DNA from 3 places in the Paenibacillus sp. FSL R7-0297 genome. Region 1 is predicted to be linked to each of the others. Evidence: riboswitches for the same ligand, from Rfam matches in the RefSeq annotation. Region 1 holds a riboswitch; each other region holds the start of a gene.

Region 1 (5,268 bases):
CCGTCACTCCGGTGTTTCGCTTGCTTGCTCCTCTTGTTTTGAATGCTGCTCATGGATTACTCCATTCACCAACACATTCAAAGCCAAAGGTCGCTGCACAATCGAAAACCTTCGTTCTGCACTAATAACTATTTCAACTTGCTTACACAAGTTTCAGCTAAAAGATGTTCTAAAACGCAAATTCGTTTCGGTATCCAGTTTTCAAGGATCAAGGTGCTGAAATTTCGGGACAATCACGACTGTGATGTTCGAAAATTCAGACCGTTTAAAGATGAGAGCTTAAACTCTCAAAACTGACCAACGAGTGAGTGTTTGAACCCTAAGGTTCGTTGTGGAAGCTTTAGCTTCCGATTTGAATGTTTCCGTTGCAGGAAACGATTCTCCATAGAAAGGAGGTGATCCAGCCGCACCTTCCGATACGGCTACCTTGTTACGACTTCACCCCAATCATCTACCCCACCTTCGGCGGCTGGCTCCCTTGCGGGTTACCCCACCGACTTCGGGTGTTGTAAACTCTCGTGGTGTGACGGGCGGTGTGTACAAGACCCGGGAACGTATTCACCGCGGCATGCTGATCCGCGATTACTAGCAATTCCGACTTCATGCAGGCGAGTTGCAGCCTGCAATCCGAACTGAGACCGGCTTTGCTGGGATTGGCTCCACCTCGCGGTTTCGCTTCCCGTTGTACCGGCCATTGTAGTACGTGTGTAGCCCAGGTCATAAGGGGCATGATGATTTGACGTCATCCCCACCTTCCTCCGGTTTGTCACCGGCAGTCACTCTAGAGTGCCCAGCCTTACCTGCTGGCAACTAAAGTCAAGGGTTGCGCTCGTTGCGGGACTTAACCCAACATCTCACGACACGAGCTGACGACAACCATGCACCACCTGTCTCCGATGCTCCGAAGAGGGGCACTATCTCTAATGCTTTCATCGGGATGTCAAGACCTGGTAAGGTTCTTCGCGTTGCTTCGAATTAAACCACATACTCCACTGCTTGTGCGGGTCCCCGTCAATTCCTTTGAGTTTCAGTCTTGCGACCGTACTCCCCAGGCGGAGTGCTTACTGTGTTAACTTCGGCACCAAGGGTATCGAAACCCCTAACACCTAGCACTCATCGTTTACGGCGTGGACTACCAGGGTATCTAATCCTGTTTGCTCCCCACGCTTTCGCGCCTCAGCGTCAGTTACAGCCCAGAAAGTCGCCTTCGCCACTGGTGTTCCTCCACATATCTACGCATTTCACCGCTACACGTGGAATTCCACTTTCCTCTTCTGTACTCAAGTCACCCAGTTTCCAGTGCGACCCCAGGTTGAGCCCAAGGTTTAAACACCAGACTTAAATGACCGCCTGCGCGCGCTTTACGCCCAATAATTCCGGACAACGCTTGCCCCCTACGTATTACCGCGGCTGCTGGCACGTAGTTAGCCGGGGCTTTCTTCTCAGGTACCGTCACTCCGGTAGCAGTTACTCTACCGGACGTTCTTCCCTGGCAACAGAGCTTTACGATCCGAAAACCTTCATCACTCACGCGGCATTGCTCCGTCAGGCTTTCGCCCATTGCGGAAGATTCCCTACTGCTGCCTCCCGTAGGAGTCTGGGCCGTGTCTCAGTCCCAGTGTGGCCGTTCACCCTCTCAGGTCGGCTACGCATCGTCGCCTTGGTGAGCCGTTACCCCACCAACTAGCTAATGCGCCGCAGGCCCATCCCCAAGTGGCAGATTGCTCCGCCTTTCATTCTCTCTTCAGGAGAGGAAAGAAATTATCCGGTATTAGCTACCGTTTCCGATAGTTATCCCAGTCTTGAGGGCAGGTTGCCTACGTGTTACTCACCCGTCCGCCGCTAAGTTCATTTGAAAGCAAGCTTTCAAATGAACTCCGCTCGACTTGCATGTATTAGGCATGCCGCCAGCGTTCGTCCTGAGCCAGGATCAAACTCTCCAAATTGTATTTAGAAAGAGCGATTGCTCATTTTGAAACATCTGACGAGAATTTTCATTCTCACGATGAAGTTTCTAAAGCGTACAAGACGCTGTGAAACTCATCATTTTTGGATCTCGCCGAAGCGATCTCCCACTCACTCGTTGTTCAGTTTTCAAAGATCAAGCTTGTTGTCAACGACGACTACCGCGTCACCAGCAACTCTTATAATATATCACGTTCATCCGAGTAATGCAAGCTTTATTTTGAATTCACTTATTTAAGTCATTTCTCATTAAGTTTGCCGCTCCAACAACGCTTACTTATAATACCCTATCTCTCTACTAAAAAGCAACCCTTTCCTAAATAAAAATAACCCGCTTAATAATTAAGCGGGTTATCCTCAATGAAACTATAAATGCATCTGCTCTTAGTAGAACTTAGCTGCAGTATATTTACTTGCTACTTTAACCAGATCTGCTGTTTTGCTGTTCTTGGCAAGTCCAGCATCAACTGTAGTATCAATAGTTACCCATTTGCCATTAAGGAACACTTCATTCCAAGCGTGGTAAGACGTCACATAGCTTGTGTTACCCATAACCAGTTTGGTAGGAATACCTTCACTGCGAAGCATAGTAGCGAATAAGGAAGCGTAGTCGTAGCAGATTCCTTTCTTGGAAACAAGAGTACTGTCGTTGTTAGGGATGTAATCTGTAGTTACACTGGAAGCCAGGGAATAATCATACTTCACATTGGCAACGATATAATTATAGATAGCCTTCACTTTGTCTTCATCTGATGTCAAACCTTGTGTAAGTTGTGCTGCTTTCAGAACTGCTTTATCGGAAGAACTCCATTTAACATTCTGTACGGAGCTCAGATATACTGCGTTGGCGTTGCTCAGGCTAAGATCTACCGTCTCGGAAGAAATTACTTTGTATTTGTTGCCGGTAGTGTTCTCAAGTACGGAAACCTTGTATGAACCGTTACCTTGTTGCAGCGGGAATGTTTCAGTTGGTTTGGAGGTGTACAAGTTGTAAGTGTAGCTGTTATTGTCTTTGGTGATCATCAGCTTAATCTTCTTATCCTTAGGAACATTATAAGATACTCCGATAACACCCTGATCCAGTTGACCTATGTTCAACCAGCCTGCATCTGCATTAGCAGCTTGAGCTGTACCTGTCTGCATCGACGTAACCACTACGAATAGTGTAACCAACATTAGATAGAACTTCTTCATTGGATAAAACCCCTTTCGGTAGCTGGCTGCCATCCTTACGGGAAGGCCCTTTAGCTTTGCGTCCCTACCTTTCGATAGGTTTGCCGTTATCGTATAAGCTTTATCTGTCCTTGCTTCTACCATAAAATGCTAGATATACAATAAGAACAAACAAAAAAAGCCTCTTCATTCGGTAGCTGGCTGCCATCCTTACGGGAAGGCCCTTTAGCTTTGCGTCCCTACCTTTCGATAGGTTTGCCGTTTATCGTGTATTAGCTTTATATAGTTATATCTTACCATATCTATTTCTATTATCAAGACCTAAATCACTAGATTTCTGCGAAAACAAATAAAAATTTTAAGTATTTTAAATTTTTCCGTCATCATTCTACAAACATCAGGATAACTTTGCGTGAATGATAAGTCTATGCGTTGGATTCACCAGCGGATCACAAGTAATGAGTGTAAGAATCTTGTCATCCTCATTCCCTTTCAATACGGATACATCGGTCGGTTCCACAATAGTTACATCATAAACTACATAATTGTATTCCTGCTTACCGGTTGTAACGGAAATAGCGTCCCCCACTCCGACTTCATTCAATCTATTGAACAGCCTTCCCGTAGTTCTTGATCTATGCGCTGCAATCGCAGCATTGCCAGTAGCGCCGAGCGGAGCCGTCTCCTTCATATGCGCAGCTGCATGCTTCATATTCGCCTTGGTGGCGCCTTCCAGTACAGGCAGCTTCAGATCTATTTTGTCGATTTTGATAATCGCCATCACCTTGCCTCCGACTTCAATCTCAGGCGCTGCAGAGGGTTCAGGCTCTTCCGCAGCCGACTCATCTGCCAGCAGCTGGGTTACTTCCGCGTAAGGCTTACTTAGATCAGCACTGGCCGGAGCTGAGGCAGACGGAACGATTTCACTGTAGGCCTGTTCAGCCTCTTCCAGCAGCTTTTGCTGCTGACGGTCATTGTACCATTCGCTTCCTTTGGGATAGAGCATAATTAGCACCCCGGCAAGTATAATCAAATAGGATAATTTCCGCATGACAATCGCCTCCGTAATATAGAATAGATGATACCCTTCCGGAATAATTAAGAAGCAATGCTTCTATATAACAAGTAGAAACGACTTTACCGTCCTTTTTAAGGACGGTACCGTTTCAGCGAGAAATAGAAGGTAATTTATAGCAGCAAGCATATAAATTCATATATTTTCAGAATACCCACTTCCGGCTTCCGAAGAAATTAATGATTACCGTAACAAATGTGACCAGCACTTTGGCGATCAGCACTTGAATACCGAGAGAATCGGTCAATATATGAATCAGCAGCACCGATATAACCAGCACCAACAGGTTCAGCACGATAAACCTGACCAGCTGCATCCGGTCGAAGCCCTCTTTATTGCCGATGTCCCTGTCACGGAAGGTTACCTTTTTGTTCCAGAAGAAGCTGTTGGCCGTACCGGCGCTATAGGAAATAATCTGCGCAGGGGTATTGATCATCCCAAGGGAATGCAGCAGTGTGAATACAGCAAAGTCAACCAATGTATTCAGCAGGCCTACCGCATTGAATTTCAGGAACTGGATGAACCCCGCACTCCATCTCTTATCTGGCATAATCGCTTTCCTTCCGCGTGTCTTCTATTTCCGCATCCGGATAGCCTTTGGTCTCACGCACAATATAGAGCGGTCTGTCCTTCGACTCATCATAGATCCGTCCGATATACTCTCCAATTACCCCCAGCAGCATCAGCACAATCCCATTGAAGAGCAGGTTCACGCCAACTATAGATGCCCATCCGGGTACGGTCCAGGAGGTAAAGATTTTTTGGAACAATACCAGGAACAGATAGATGAAGCTGGAAAAGGACAGAAAGAATCCGATATAGGATGCGATTTTGAGCGGTTTGTGGGAAAAGGAGGTGATGCCGTCGAGCGCAAACCGGATCATTTTCTTGAGCGGATACTTCGTTTCCCCGGCAAAGCGCTCCTCCCGCACATATTCTACCATGGTCTGCCGGAAGCCTACCCAGCTCACCAGACCCCGGACGTACCGGTTCTTCTCCTTCAGACCGCGCAGCACATCACAGACTTTACGGTCGATCAGCCGGAAGTCCCCGGT
Region 2 (5,268 bases), 180 kb from region 1:
GGGTACACTGGGCAAAGTGGCGGAGATGGGATACCAGGCGGTAGAATTCGCCGGTTATTTCGGCGTGTCTGCAGGAGAACTGCGCCGTACATTGGACCGGTTGGGTCTTGCTGCGCCTTCGGCGCATGTGGGCCTGGATTTCAGCAGTCTGGATAACATGGAACGGGCGTTAGCCAAAGAAATTGAATATGCGAAGGAACTTGGACTACAATATATGATCACCCCTTCGGCACCGCTTCCGCAGAACCCCTCGATGGAAGATGTGACGGCGGTGATTCCCTTCTTGGAGAAGGCCTCCGCGATGGTCCGTGCAGCAGGCCTGCAGTACGGGTATCACAACCATGATTATGAATTTGCGGAGGTAGACGGCAAAGCAGTCATCGATATATGGCTGGGGCAGATTCCTGCTGAGCATATGTTTGCCGAGTTTGATCTGGGGTGGGTATACAGGGGCGGGGCCCGGCCGATTGACTATGTCTCGCGTTATGCCGGGCGTGTTCCGCTGGTCCACATTAAGGATTTCGGGGCAAATAATGAAGAGACTGACCTCGGGAAAGGGCAGGTTGATTTCGCTAGCGTCTTCGACAAGGCAGAGGAAAGCGGAATTCTGTATTATATAGTAGAGCAAGAGGCTTATGCCGTGTCGTCGCTGGAGAGTGCTAAGCAGGCGCTGGAATATTTCCGCGGGTTGGGGCTTATGCAGGGATAGGAAGAGGTAATAGTCAAAAAGGGTTGCGTTTTCTGCTGAAAGAGTTATAATATTTTTTGTTTGGCAGGGGCAATCCTTTTAAGCTGGTGTAGCTCAGGGGTAGAGCAACGCACTCGTAATGCGTAGGCCGGGGGTTCAATTCCCTTCACCAGCATCCGTAAGAACTCAATAGTGGCGCGGCTTTCCGGGGTTTTGGGGGTCGCGTTTTTTTATTTATTCATCCGATCGTCTACCGGCCCGATGCTTGCTTATGCTTAATACAGAATGCAGGACTAAAATGAAATCAATCTTATTAAACGATTTATATGTTATTCCTAGAGCCTATTTTGTTTATGAGAGGAGGCACTTGTATGAAGTGTCTGACGATTCGCCAGCCTTGGGCAACCTTAATTGAGCTGGGTGAAAAACAGATCGAGACCCGTTCCTGGCCGACGGCTTACCGGGGAGAATTAGCCATCCATGCCGGTATGCAGGTAGATAAGGCCATATGCAGGACAGAGCCGTATCAATCGGTGCTTGCCCGGCACGGCTACACGGCGGATAATCTGCCCTCCGGGGTAATCCTTGCGACCAGCCGGCTGGCTGGTTGCTGCGGGGTTACGCCTCAGCAAGCACAGCAGAACTGGCCGGGCGGGAATGAATATGTGTTCGGCGATTATGCAGAAGGCCGGTATGCCTGGAAGCTGGAGGAAGTCGTTGCGCTGGCTCATCCTATACCTGCCAAAGGGCGCTTAGGTTTCTGGGAATATCCCGTTCTTGAGCAGGAGTGGTGAATCCATTTGTGGCCAAATAAATAAAAATTTCATGCTTATCAGCTGTCAGCGGGTATCATAGGGATATTCAGCGGGTAATCTTCTTATATATATGGAAAGCGGACTCTGCGGTGGTATGCTGCAGGAGCCAGGGCAGAAATGCCGGGAAGGAGCGTATGCATAAGAGATGGGCAGCCTTCTTATCGCATGGCTTTGTATGCTTTGTTTGTTTATTGTGTTTAAGGATCAGGTAAGCCGGAAGATCCTGTATCCCGTAGCGGCTGTGGTTATCTGCGGTACGCTTGGGTATTGGACGATTTTAATGTAATCTTTATCTGGGTATCAGCTTATTTTCAGGTAAGGGATGTAATAGGGTACCCTGAGGTCTTGCCAATCATGGCGGGCCTCTTTTTTATGGGGGAAGTAACGCCGAGAATTAACATAGCCAGAGTTGCTGTTCATCTCAAGGCGGTTGAGTCCGGAGTGCCAAGACCCAAATATCTGCGCATGCGGATAGTAGACTGGGCGGTAATGACATCATCCAGCAGCAGCATCCGTTCATGATAACCCCTGCAGACAAATTTGGCTTCAATGCCAACTTCCAGCTGCTGCTGTGCATAGACCTTCAGACCACGGGCTCTCATCTCGGTGCGGACATCCCGCAGGTCGGCTATGGCTGCACCCGCCGCTGTCCGGAGAACCTCAAGGTAAGGATCGGGTGTGCGCAGCTCTGCGGATAGGATGGAAGCATCGCGTTCAAAGGCGGATAAAATGAGCGGCAGCAAGATATACGATTTCACCAGCATATTGTCCTGGCTCTCTGCTCTGTGCATCAATCTCATCTCCTCCAACGAGAACGTATATTCGTAATTTAACCCGAAGTTCAAAAAAAATCAATGGTATTTAAAAAAAGAGGGCTGTTAATGTGACATAATTCACAATAAAATCGGGAAAATTATTTTATATTAAAATTGAAATAATAAAGTTGTAAATAAATCTGATTAAAAGGAGAATGGCAATGAGTCATGAAGGAAATCTCCGCCGCGGTTTATTGTTTGGGTTATTCCTTAGCGTTCCGCTTTGGGTATCAATGATTGGCTGGATTCAGCTGCTCTAAAAATGGATTTCTGCGTGTGCAGATTTCCAGCCCTCTACACAAACTCCCTAGATATGTCGATTAAAGACTGCTGTGAAAACAGATGAATCTCATAAGGCTTTTACTATATAAGAGCTCTCTTGTATGTCCGGAAACGGGTGGTGTCCTTAAGGAGGATGGCACCCGTTTCTTCAGGTTCACCATGTGAGGTTTGTTTAAGCGAAGATGGGGGGGGCGGGGAGAAAAAGTAGGACTAAAATACTAAATTTTGATATTTGAAATTTAAGGATAATAACTCTGTGAAAAGGAAAAAGTACTGCGGCGAATTAGTGGGATTATCGACCTTTTTCGTCAGGAAGGTATGTTTATAAATTGTATAAAGCCTTATGAATAAAGCGTTTTTTATTTTTTTCATCACAAAAATAGCTGTGAAATTAATTGGAAATATATTGACAATATGCCAAGTGGCATCTAAACTAAAGTTAGTTCTAAAGTAACAAATGTCACAGATTTCTGTTGGGTATTACATAAGCTTTTCCAATTTCATATCAATCATGTACAAACGCAAACCGTTTCGAAAGAGCGGGACGCAAAGTCAGGAATCTGATGCCCCTTAAGTCCGGGCTATGGTCGTCCGGCCGCCGTGAAGCTAACCCTTCGTGGCGGTCTTTTTTTGTTATAGTTTTGCGACGATTTCATAGAATAGTTGAATAGGAGGTGTAGATTATTGAGAAAAAAATTGCGAAAAGCGGCCGCCTGTATTCTGGCGGGCGTACTGACCGTAAGTAGCGCCTTCACTTGGGGGACGGAGGTAAGGGCAACAGCTGGTGTACCTTACAATCCAACGCCGGTCTTGGGGATTGCCGGGAATTTTAATGCTTTTATCTTTGACGATTTCACGCAAGACAATGATCAAATTGAAGGCCGTCTTGCAGCGGGAGGGAATATTACTCTCTCTGGAGGTTACGGGGTAGCCAGGGCCTACAGGAATTCTTCAGCCACAGACGTACTCGTTGCCGGTAAGAAGTTTAAACATTCGGGTAGCGGAGAAATCTACGGAAACGTTGTGTATGGGGACACCATTGAAGCCAATGAGCCTATTGTGAATATTATAGGCGCGAAGAAGCAGGGAAGCCCGATTGATTTCCCGGCTGAGAAGCAGTATCTGATCTCGCGTTCTGCAGCATACGGGGCATTGTCCGCTACGAAAGAAATTGGCAATAATAATTATGGAACACTTACAATAAGTGCGCCGGATCTTTTCAACGTAGTTCACCTGGATGCGGCAACGCTGGCGAATACAAACAATATTCAATTCAACATTGCCCAGAATGCCACGTTAATTATTAACATAAGTGGAGCTACGGTCAATGTACCAAGTTTCGCAATGAATAACGGCAAAGCAGGTCAAGTGTTGTTCAACTTCTACGAAGCGACCAAGGTGAATATTGCGTATACCACCTTTTTGGGGACGATACTGGCGCCTAAGGCGGATGTCAATTATTCCGGTGCAGAGCTATACGGAACGCTAATTGCCAAGTCTTTTGCCGGCGGAGTAGAAATGCACCTAGGAACATACCAGGGAGATGGACCGCCGCCAAGTCCGACGCCGACCGCAACACCAACCCCCAGCCCATCGCCAACACCAACCGTAACACCAAGCCCTACACCAACAGTGAAACCGACTGCAACGCCGACGGTGAAGCCAACTCCCACACCAACAGTGAAACCGACACCGACGGTAAAACCGACACCAACAGTGACGCCAACGCCGACAGTGAAACCGACACCAACAGTGATGCCAACGCCGACAGTGAAACCAACACCGACAGTGAAACCGACGCCGACACCTAAGTGTACTCCGTCGCCAACACCGACAGTGAAACCAACGCCGACAGTGAAGCCGACACCGACAGTGAAGCCGACACCGACAGTGAAGCCGACACCAACAGTGACGCCAACGCCGACAGTGAAACCAACACCGACAGTGAAACCGACACCAACAGTGAAACCAACACCGACAGTGAAGCCGACGCCGACACCTAAGTGTACTCCGTCGCCAACACCGACAGTGAAACCAACGCCGACAGTGAAGCCGACACCGACAGTGAAGCCGACACCGACAGTGAAACCGACACCAACGGTGACGCCAACGCCGACAGTGAAACCGACACCAACGGTGACGCCAACGCCGACAGTGAAACCGACACCAACGGTGAAACCAACGCCGACAGTGAAGCCAACACCGACAGTGAACGCCGACACCGACAGTGAAGCCGACACCGACACCGTGAAACCAACAGAAACCGACACCACCAACAGTGACGCCAACGCCGACACCAACCAGACAACGCCAACGGTGCACCGCCAACACCCGACACCGTGACGCCAACCGACACCAACGGTGCACCGACACCAACGCCAACGCCGACAGCAGCACCAACACCAACGCCAACGGCAACCAACGCCAACGCCAACAGGCACCAACATCAACCAACGCCGGCACCAACGTACACCAACAGCAGCACCGACACCAACGCCAAGCCAACACAACGCCAACACCGACACCAACGCCAACAACGGCACCGACACCAACGCCAACAGCGTGCACCAACGCCAACGGCGCACCACCAACGCCAACAGCAGCACCGACACCAACGCCAACAGCAGCACCGACACCGACGCCAACGGCAGAGCCAACACCGACACCA
Region 3 (5,268 bases), 3.5 Mb from region 1:
GGAGAGATCAGAGCGGCTGATTTCACCCTTTGGACTCGTAGCCAAACGTGGTGTCTGGTATACCGTGGCCGAAACAGGCGGTGAAATGCGGACCTACCGGGTATCCAGAATAAGTAGTGCTGAAGTCACGGATGAATATTTTAGCAGACCCCATGATTTCAATCTGGCTCATTTCTGGGAAGCTTCTACTATGGCATTCAAATCTGCATTGCCCCGCTATCCTGCCAAGCTGCTCGTGAAGGACAATATAATGAAGGATCTCAAACAAGAACGTTATGTTTCCGTACTACTCAAGGAGCATTCACCCTTACCCGGCTGGTACACAGTCGAAGCCGAATTCAATACGCTGGAGTCTGCCTGCAGGATCATCTTATCCCTAAGCCCGGGCATTAGAGTTACCGCTCCGGCAGAGCTTGCTGACAATGTTGCGACCACTCTGCGCGAAGCGGCTGCATTATATGCAGACAATGTGTAAACATACTCTTTTTGAACAGCCGGAAAGAATTATGTCAGTTCTTACAATAGACCGATTACGCTTTAATCCCCTATAATATTACAATACACAATATTTATTTCTAGGGGGAACTATAGTCTATGGACTGGATGAACAAGCTGCCGTTAAAACAAAGAATCGTTGCCGGATGTTACCTGGTCGCCGCTTTATTCGCTGTCCCTGTATTAATTACGCTCATCGCAATGGGCAAGGTAATTATCGGTATTATTCTGATTGCGGTATTGGCTGCACTGACCTACCCGCTTGCGCGCTTCATTGAGAGAACGCTTACATCTTCATTTGAGGATATCTCCAATGTGACGCATACGATCGCCAAAGGCGACTTCACCAGCCGTGCAGACGAGAACGGATCAATGGGCGACATCAGCCGCTCCTTCAACACTATGATCGATAAATTGAAGAAGATCCTAACCGATGTTTCACAGCTTACCCGCCAGGTTATGGATGCCAGCCGGGGTATTGAGGACAAGAACCAGAACCTTAAGATCGTAATGACACAGGTAGCCTCCTCCTCCAACGAACTTGCCCTGGGTGCGAATGAAATCTCGGTAGATATTGCCGACATGACGGAATCGATCAAAGATATCGAAACTAAAGTCTCCAATTATACGAACTCCACCAAAGAAATGAATAAACGCTCCACCCATACGCTGGAGCTGGTTGAAAAGGGACGCCAGTCCGTGGACACTCAAGCCGAAGGCATGCGGAAGAATATCCAGGCTACGCAAAAAGTAGCAGATACGATCGAAGCACTCTCACAGAATGCCCGCGGGATTACCATGATCACCAAGACCATCACGGAAATTGCCGAACAAACCAATCTTTTGTCACTTAACGCCTCTATTGAGGCTGCACGCGCAGGTGAACACGGACGTGGTTTCGCAGTAGTAGCCCAGGAGGTCCGCAAGCTTGCCGAAGAATCAACCGCCTCCACCAAGGAAGTATTCGGGCTGGTCCGTAGCATCGAGGCCGATATCAAGCAGGCTATCGATAATATCGCTATTAATGAAGAGGTTGTTCAGGTGCAGAACGAGATGATTACGGAGACCGCACATATTTTCGCGCAAATCGTACATAGTGTGCAATACATAACCGAGCAGATCTCCTCCTTCTCCGCAGAGAGTGATCTGATGCTGGAGAGCGCGCTCAAGATCTCTGGAGCGATAGAGAATATCTCAGCCATTACCCAGGAGACAGCAGCAGGTACCCAGGAGGTATCCGCAGCGATGAACGAACAAATTCATGCCCTGCAGTCCGTAGCGGAAGAGACCGATAAAATGACACAATCTGTCTTCCAGCTGCAAAAAACAATCCATATTTTCAAATTCTAGCAGCAGCCCAAAGAGACCTTTTCCACAGAGCAGTCTGAGGGAAAGGTCTCTTTTTGGCATGAAAAAAAAGATTGTGATGTAATATTCACAAAGTGTTAAAATAGTGCATAACGTAAAAAAACCGCCTTTGCACTTCTTTACTGCTAATTCTTTATTACTAATAAACTAACATAATTTCAAATTTTAATTACCCATTTCTTAAGACCTATTCCGGGGTTCTACCAGCCTATAATTTTAATACATCCGCATGGTTTCATGAGGTTCCTATAATGTTATGAGGCTTATGGCTTATGCAGATTAACCCCTGCTCTTTTTCCGCATTTGCATTATAAGACTTTGGCCTTCCAGACGCATCCATTTTCAAAAGTTTGAATATCTATTATTTCATCTCCTATTACTTCTGAATATTCGCCAAATTTCGCGTTTTGTTGCACAAGGCTTATTGACAAAAGGCGAGCGAGGAATATATTGTAAAGGAAAATTATCCTTCGCTGTATTGATAACAACATAAGAGGCAAAATTCACCGAAAGGGAATGACGCAAAGCCATGGATCTACAGTCTCACTTTTCCGGTGAGATCATGACAGCCAGGTTGCTGAAAAACTATGAACCCCCCGGGAATCCGGTTCAGTAATGGTGATTCGTGCAACAGGCCTGTGCTCCTATTTCGAGTACAGGTTTTCTATTGCTAGCATACAATCAAAAAACAACTTGTGGGGTGGATGTTCTGAAGACAGTTGCAGATTATATGGCGGAAGCATTACGCGATCTTGGGGTAACACATTCTTTTGGTATTATTGGCAAGTCCATTTGTCCTATAGCCCTCAAGCTTGTTGACTATGGCATTGAGTTTATTCCCGGCCGACATGAGTCCAGCTCCGGCTTTGCAGCAGGCGGCTATGCACTGAAAACAGGCAGTCTCGGGGTAGCCTTCGGCACCTCCGGTCCAGGCGGAACGAACCTGCTAACCGCAGCAGCACACGCCAAAGCCAACAATCTCCCGGTACTATTCATTACAGGCCATCAGTCCATTAAAGAGCTGGGTATTCCCCAGTGTCAGGATTCTACATCCTATCTCTCTGATTTGGCGGACATGTTCAGACCAGCCACTCTTTTCAGCAAGCTGGTTGAACGCGGCGACCATTTCAGTACAATTTTCAATCATGCCCTGTCTATCGCCCTTGGTGACAAGAAAGGACCTGTTCATTTATGTATTCCGTTTGATGTTCAGACCGAGCGCCTTGAAGAATGCCGGATTGTCCTGCCGCAGCGGGAAAAGCTCGTCAGCTACGCCAACTACGAACGGTTCATTTCAGCGATCAATGCTTCCAGCAGACCTCTGATCATTGCGGGTAAAGGGGTTAACCGCTCCGGTGCGCACAAGGAACTGGTTCAATTGGCCGAGACGTTCAACATACCTGTAGTAACCTCTCCCGGCGGTAAAGGAGCCATTGCTGCGGATCATCCGCTCTATCACGGTCCTGTGGGCGTTGGGGGATGTACGCACGGGGATGAGATGTTGAACAACAGTGATCTGTTTATCGTGCTTGGTTCGCGTCTGAGTGATATGACCATATGCAATCTGAAGAGGGAGAATCATCCGGATCAGCTGATCCAGTTCGATGTTGATCCTACTTTTGTTGGTAAAATACTGACTTCCCGCACTCTTTCCGTCGGCGGCGATTTGCGTGACAACCTGGAGCTGTATCTCAGCAAGGTTGATCCGTCCACCATAACCAGACGTGAAACAGAGATCTCCAATCATTATACTGAAGAGCTGCCAGTGCTGCCCAAGCTCTCGCTGGCTTCGGTAATGAGCACGATGAGCGATTTGATTCCATACAACAGCAGTGTGTTTGTTGATGACGGCAGCCACGGCTTCAATGCGGTCAAATGGTTCAACGTGAAGAAACCGGGGAGCTTTGTATTTGATGCCTACTTTGCCTGCATGGGGAATTCAATCGGCATGGCCATCGGTGCCAAAACTGCTTCGCCGGAAGAGACGGTCTTCTGCATTACCGGTGACGGCTGTTTCATGATGCTCGGAACTGAAATTAACACAGCGGTTTGCAAGAATATCCCGGTTATTTTCATCGTTGTGAACAATATGCAGCTGGATATGGCACTTAAGGGTATGGAAAAAACAACAGGACGTATCGATGGAACCATTTTCGAAGTCCCTATGGATGCAGTGAAATTTGCTGAGTCCCTGGGAGCCGCCGGCTTCCGCGCAGAGACGCAAGAGGAGTTTGCCTCTGCAATCAGCCAAGCAGTTGAACTTAACCGCGTAGCCGTTATTGAGCTGTTGACCGACCGTGACGAAATGCCTCCTACGGCCCACCGTACACTGGATCTCAACTAGGCTGTAATTTACTGATTCTCTAACTTACTATCAGGAGGCAAACAAGTGAATATGAACGTAGACAGTGGACTGGATCATTTCACCAATCTTTCCGGGGACTATGGGGCCAAAGCCCTAGCTCCTATTAAAGAGCATTTTCCCGAATTAGCCGAGTATATCATGGGCAATGCATACGGTGATATTTTTCAGCGGACCACCATCGGCTCTGACTGGAAAGAAATTGCTGTCATCTCTTCTTTGATCACCATGGGACAATTTGAGCAGTTGGGTGTTCACTATGTAATGGCGCTTCGCGTGGGGATGACCGTAGATCAAATCAAAGGTATCCTGCTTCATCTGACACCTTGTATCGGCGCACCCAGAGTGATCTCGGCGTTCAATGTTCTGCTGCAGACGCTGGAAGATATTCGTTAATTAATAGCATAATATTACATCATTCGACTTATGTATTGCGTAATCAAGAAAGTTCTGGTTATAATGAAGGCAAAATATCCCAAAACCAAGTTCACTTTGTCGAATATCGTCGCAGGAACGTAGTTTTTCGGGATATCAACATGATGAATCATCAGGTCACTCTGAATAGTCATGCAATTTAAATTACGGGAGAGATGAACATGGGACAATTTATTTTGAAAACGGACACTGCGAAGAAAGTAATTAACATCGAGCTGGAAGGAACCTTCTCGAACGAGGACGGTCTTAAATCGATACAAGCCTATCAGCAGACCATCAATCCGATCAACCCATCCGAATATGCACTGGATATCGATTGCCGCAAGCTTAATGTAACCGCTCCAGATGTGGTGCCGTTGCTCGAAGGCTGCTTCATCATGTTCAAGGCAGACGGCTTCCAAAAAGTGAGCCTTACCCTTGAGAATAACCCTATTCTCAAAATGCAGCTGGCGCGTCTGGGCCGCAAAGCAGGACTCGAAAACCTGGAAATTACGTCTACCGTACAAGCTTAAGTTAACTTATTGTTAAACCATTATTAGCGGTTTGAAACGCAAGATTCGCTCACGAAACGAAGTGTATGCTTACGGGCTACAAAACTTTTAGGAGGT

What was found. A riboswitch is a leader RNA that binds a small molecule or an ion and turns the genes downstream of it on or off. The one in region 1 is predicted to bind cyclic di-GMP.
Region 2: another riboswitch for cyclic di-GMP. It lies ahead of MKZ24_RS02120 (choice-of-anchor A family protein); the one in region 1 lies ahead of MKZ24_RS01315 (transglutaminase-like domain-containing protein).
Region 3: another riboswitch for cyclic di-GMP. It lies ahead of MKZ24_RS16520 (thiamine pyrophosphate-binding protein); the one in region 1 lies ahead of MKZ24_RS01315 (transglutaminase-like domain-containing protein).

The regions. Positions count from the first base shown of each region.
Region 1 covers NZ_JBBPAQ010000001.1:317,243-322,510, forward strand. The annotation lists rRNA gene MKZ24_RS01305 (23S ribosomal RNA) at 1-2, opposite strand, end outside; rRNA gene MKZ24_RS01310 (16S ribosomal RNA) at 389-1,946, opposite strand; gene MKZ24_RS01315 (transglutaminase-like domain-containing protein) at 2,350-3,141, opposite strand; cyclic di-GMP riboswitch class I at 3,174-3,254, opposite strand; cyclic di-GMP riboswitch class I at 3,328-3,408, opposite strand; gene MKZ24_RS01320 (class D sortase) at 3,536-4,189, opposite strand; gene MKZ24_RS01325 (GtrA family protein) at 4,359-4,763, opposite strand; gene MKZ24_RS01330 (glycosyltransferase family 2 protein) at 4,753-5,268, opposite strand, start outside.
Region 2 covers NZ_JBBPAQ010000001.1:497,982-503,249, reverse strand. The annotation lists gene MKZ24_RS02140 (sugar phosphate isomerase/epimerase family protein) at 1-709, shown strand, start outside; tRNA gene MKZ24_RS02135 (tRNA-Thr) at 792-863, shown strand; gene MKZ24_RS02130 (ASCH domain-containing protein) at 1,060-1,482, shown strand; gene MKZ24_RS02125 (hypothetical protein) at 1,920-2,297, opposite strand; cyclic di-GMP riboswitch class I at 3,111-3,203, shown strand; gene MKZ24_RS02120 (choice-of-anchor A family protein) at 3,285-4,943, shown strand; gene MKZ24_RS02115 (hypothetical protein) at 4,962-5,268, shown strand, end outside.
Region 3 covers NZ_JBBPAQ010000001.1:3,780,033-3,785,300, reverse strand. The annotation lists gene MKZ24_RS16530 (helix-turn-helix transcriptional regulator) at 1-475, shown strand, start outside; gene MKZ24_RS16525 (methyl-accepting chemotaxis protein) at 595-1,845, shown strand; cyclic di-GMP riboswitch class I at 2,349-2,445, shown strand; gene MKZ24_RS16520 (thiamine pyrophosphate-binding protein) at 2,564-4,207, shown strand; gene MKZ24_RS16515 (carboxymuconolactone decarboxylase family protein) at 4,259-4,621, shown strand; gene MKZ24_RS16510 (hypothetical protein) at 4,822-5,172, shown strand.